2 regions of the Microbacterium sp. NPDC076895 genome follow, and region 2 is predicted to be linked to the other one. Evidence: predicted binding sites of a transcription regulator. Region 2 holds the regulator's gene; the other holds the start of a gene.
The links. The regulator LexA, encoded in region 2, represses DNA repair genes until DNA is damaged. The targets are predictions, from matches to a motif close to TCGAACANNTGTTCGA.
Positions count from the first base shown of each region.

Region 1: AB0O89_RS10080 (intein-containing Rv2578c family radical SAM protein) is a predicted target of LexA. The motif match lies at 1,049-1,064, and genes of this name have one in related genera.

Region 1 covers NZ_JBFBMQ010000010.1:50,371-52,767, forward strand. The annotation lists gene AB0O89_RS10080 (intein-containing Rv2578c family radical SAM protein) at 1-1,040, opposite strand, end outside; gene AB0O89_RS10085 (acyl-CoA dehydrogenase family protein) at 1,277-2,397, shown strand, end outside.
Region 2 covers NZ_JBFBMQ010000008.1:103,804-106,200, forward strand. The annotation lists gene AB0O89_RS08930 (histidinol-phosphate transaminase) at 1-191, opposite strand, end outside; gene AB0O89_RS08935 (LysM peptidoglycan-binding domain-containing protein) at 235-609, opposite strand; gene lexA (transcriptional repressor LexA) at 875-1,555, shown strand; gene AB0O89_RS08945 (hypothetical protein) at 1,618-2,397, shown strand, end outside.

The DNA.
Region 1 (2,397 bases), on a different contig from region 2:
TTCGGTCGCGGCCCCTCGGTGACGGCAGGGATGTCAAAGCACGCGAGTGCCTCGCGGACCGTGCCGAGCACGTCCGCGCTCTTGTTGCTGATTCTCAGCACACCCCGGGAACAGGAGCCTTCGGCGTCGAAGATTCCGCCCAGGTATCCAGCGAGCCACTCCTCGCTCAGGTCTGCGGGTCGCTTGATGAGGGCCTCAATTGCGGCGACCCCCTCTTTGCGTGCTGTATGGATGGCGAGCATGGCGCGCCGTTGCTCGGTTGCGGCTGTGAACGGCCTCACGTTGGTGGGGATTCCCTCGAGCGCTAAAAACGCCTGGGTGCGTTCCAGAGCCTCCGTGTCCGCAAGCGCGAGTCGAAAGGCGTGAATCGCGCCGGTGCGACCCCGACGCGGGTAAGTCCTGTGCAGGATCATTCCGTCGCCCTGGATCATTCCCGCCAGATAACCCAGTCGCCACAATCTGTCGGCGGCGTCACGGCTCACGGCTCGCGCTGCGCCCATGCCGAAGCCCATGAGGCGGTTGTTAGCGGTCAGGTAGGGACGCTGCTCCGGTCCACTCATCGCACCCTTCACGTGCTTCCAGCCCCGCTCGGTCAAGAAGCGGTGATCGGCGCTTGCGATGAGCTCTGTCCCATCGGCGAGGGTCACGCGGTGCGCGCGTCGATTCGTCGTCCACTTCGCGCGCACCGTTGTGGCGACGTACCGGCGGTAATCTCCGCGGCGTTCGGTGCCGATGATCGAATCGCCGACCCGGAGATCGCCGAGGGTGCGGGTGCGGCCGTCGGCGAGCAGGATCGTGGTTTCCGGAGCTAGGCAGTAGGAGCACGCATGACTGCATCCGCGGTACGGGTTCACGGTCCAGTCGAAGGGCATCGCCGATGCGCCCGGGACGTGGTTGAGGGCGCTCTTGGCAATGACCTCGTGGAAGGTCATGCCCGCAAACTCGGGTGTCGTGACGGACCGGACGAAGCCCCCGAGGTGCTCCATCCCGGGCAGCGCGTTGGCGTCGCTCGCGCCGATCGCCTGCCCGTTCCATCGCATGCGCATAGTCGAACAAAAATACGATTGAATGTCAACCCGCGACGCGGATAATCCGAACTGGATACCGAACCTGGAGGCATCCTACAAACGCGAGACGCAGTACCGCCCCACGTGAACCGCAATCCCACACCGGGTGCGAAGCGCTGACAGCCCGCGGGCATAGAATCGCGTCGGCGACGGGGCCGAACCGCCGATTCCGGCAGGCCCGCGCCATCGATGTGGAAGGAAGGGCTCACATGGAGCGCGACATCTACGACGAAGACCACGAGGCGTTCCGCGACGTCGTCAAGGAGTTCGTCAAGCGATACGTCACGAACGAGGCAATCGCCCGGTGGGATGCCGACGGCGAGATCGACCGCGACACGATGAAGGCAGCCGGTGAGTCCGGACTCATCGGGCTGTCGGTGCCGGAAGAGTTCGGCGGTGCCGGGATGCTGCAGGACTACCGCTTCCGCGCGATCGTCATGGAGGAGGTCATCGCCGCGGGCTCGGGATCGCTCGCCGGCGCTTTCGGCATCCAGGATGACCTCGCCGTCCCCTACCTCGTGCACATGGGCACGCAGGAGCAAAAGGAGAAGTGGCTTCCCGGTATGGCGACCGGAGAGGTGATCGGCGCGCTCGCGATGACCGAGCCCGGTGCCGGCAGCGACCTTCGCGGCATCAAGACCACGGCCAAGAAGGTCGACGGCGGTTACATCGTCAACGGCGCGAAGACCTTCATCTCCAGCGGCAAGACGGCCGATCTCGTCGTCACGTTCGTCAAGACCGGCGAGGGCAACCGCCCGGATGCCTTCAGTCTGCTGCTCATCGAGAACGGCATGGAAGGCTTCGACCACGGCAAGAAGCTGCACAAGATGGGCTTTCACGGCCACGACACCGCCGAGCTCTCGTTCAGCGACGTGTTCGTTCCCGAGGGGAACCTCATCAGCGGCCGCGAAGGCATGGGCTTCGTGCAGCTCATGATGAACCTGCCGCTCGAGCGCATGTCGATCGGCGTTGCAGGTGCCGCGGCGGCGCAGGCAGCTCTCGACTGGACACTCGCGTACACGAAGGACCGAGAGGCGTTCGGGGAGCGGATCGCCGACTTCCAGAACACCCGGTTCCGCCTGGCCGACATGGCTGCCGACGTGGAAGCACTCTGGGCATATACCGACCGCGTTATGCGCGCCTACAAGGACTCCAAGCTCTCGGCCGAAGAGGCCGCGAAGTACAAGTTCTGGGCGACCGAGCGGGAGTGGGCAGTGCTCGACCTCGGCGTGCAGCTGCACGGCGGCTACGGCTACATCACCGAGTACCCGATCGCCCGCGCGTTCCTCGACGCTCGCGTCCACCGCATCTACGGCGGCACGAACGAGAT
Region 2 (2,397 bases):
CGATTGATCTCGCCGAGAGCCCGCCCGATCGCATCCAGGATGTCGTCGGCGACCTCCCGCGGCACCGGGTGGGTGTTCTCGTTGACGTTCAGAGCGACAGGCAGTGGCGCCTGCGGTGCGCCGTATGGGGTAAGACCCCGCAGGTCATCGCGGAGCGGGAGATCATCGAGGCGAATCGTCACCCGTCCCATCGTACGGTGCGTGACGGCGCCGCACTCGGTTCAGCAGCCCTGCTCACTGCGTATACGCGAGGGGGATAGCCAGCTGCTGCCCTGCGCTCACGACGCTTCCCGTGAGGCCGTTCAGTCGGGAGATCTCAGCCACGACATCGCGGGGGTCGGCATCCGGAGCGATCTCTTGTGCGATTGACCACAAGGAATCGCCCGCCGAAACTGTGACTGTCTCGAAGGTTCCCGACGGTGCCGAGGGATCGAGGGAAGCCAGGGCGGCCCCGCCTCCCCAGATGACCCCGAGGATCACCAGGACCGCCGGAAGCGCAGCAAGCGCCGTCAGGACGGCGCGACCGCGAGCGGTCAGCCGAAGCTGGGTCGCAGCGGGTCGCACCGCAGTCATGGTCGTGGGTGCGGAACCGAGAGCAATCGTCGTCATGTCATCCTCCGTTATCTCGGGGAGAGATTCGCATCCACCGCTCGGCCGGGAGGGGTGGATACGAATCTCTATTCCGAAGTTATCTTCGAGTATTGTGTCTGTCAAGTACGAACCGTCCCGCAAATCTTTCGAACACGACACGCGGGACCGGAACGCACGAAACGGTGTCGAGGCGGTTACGGTTTCGATGAAGACAGGTCATCACCAACCTCCGACATTCGAAGAGGAGTGCGGGCGGATGCGAGCAGCGACAGGAGCGGGGCACATGAACGAGGAGCCGTCACGGGAGCGCACGGGCACGCGGCGGCGTCGCAGCCTCAGCGAGAAGCAGCTCGCCATCCTCGAGGTGATCCAACGATCGATCGCCCGAAACGGCTACCCGCCGAGCATGCGCGAGATCGGCGACGCGGTCGGACTCAAGAGTCTCTCGAGCGTCACGCACCAGCTCAACCAGCTCGAGCTCAGCGGATACCTCCGACGCGATGCCGGCAAGACGCGCGCGATGGAAGTGTTGATCGATCTTCCGGGCATGGCAGCCGAGAACCCCGCAGACTCCGCCCCGGCAGTCGGTGACGCCGCCATGGTTCCGCTCGTCGGCCGCATTGCCGCGGGAGTTCCGATCACTGCGGACCAGCAGATCGAGGAGATCTTCCCGCTACCCCGCCAGCTCGTGGGCAAGGGAGAGCTGTTCATGCTGCGTGTGAGCGGCGAATCGATGATCGATGCTGCAATCTGCGACGGCGATTGGGTCGTCGTGCGCTCCCAGGCGACAGCAGACAATGGCGACATCGTCGCCGCGATGCTCGACGGTGAAGCGACGGTCAAGGCCTTTCGTCAGCGGGACGGCCACACCTGGCTCCTCCCCCGCAATTCCGCGTTCGAGCCGATCCTGGGTGACGAAGCGACAGTTCTCGGCAAGGTCGTGGCGGTGCTTCGCGCGGTCTGAGCCGCATCAATCGCCACAATCGGGTGAGGCGCGCAGACCGGTCTTCCGCCAGAATGGGGCCCATGAGCTCGCCGACGCCCGAAGACCTTGAATCGCGCATCCGCGCGCTGGAAGCAGAGAACGCCCGCCTGACGGGACGAACCTCTCCATCCGGAGGCTGGTGGCGAGCCGCGCTGTCAGCATTCGTGATCGTGATCGCCACGATTCTCGTACCGGTATCGGTGGTCACCACCTGGGCGCGCGTGCAGCTGGTCGACGAAGAGGCATTCGTGTCGACGTTCGCCCCACTGACCGAGGATCCCGCGGTCCAGGAGCTCATCGTCGATGAGGCCACCGCCGCGATTGACGAGCAGGTCGACTTCGCCGGTCTCACCGATCAGGTCTTCGACGGTATTGAGGACCTGGGACTGCCGCCAGCAGCGGCAACGGCGCTCAACGCGCTGCGCGCTCCAGCCGCTCAGGGCGTTCAGAACCTCGTCAACTCTGCGGTCGAGCGCATCGTCGCTTCGGATGCATTCTCGGATGTCTGGGCCTTCGCGCTGCGTGGGGTCCACCGCTCGATCACGACAGTCGCGACAGCGGACGGCGGCGGAATCCTCGTCCTCGACAACGACGGCCTCGGGATCGCCCTGGGACCGATCATCGATCAGGTCAAGCAGCGCCTCACCGACAGCGGGGTCGGCATTGCCGGGCTCATCCCGACGATCGACAAGACGATCATCATCGGCGACGGGGAAGCACTCATCGCCTTCCGGACCGTCTACGCACTCGCGGATGCCGTCGGCTGGTGGCTCTCGATCGTCACCATTGCGCTGTTCGTTCTGGCCATTGTCATCGCACGA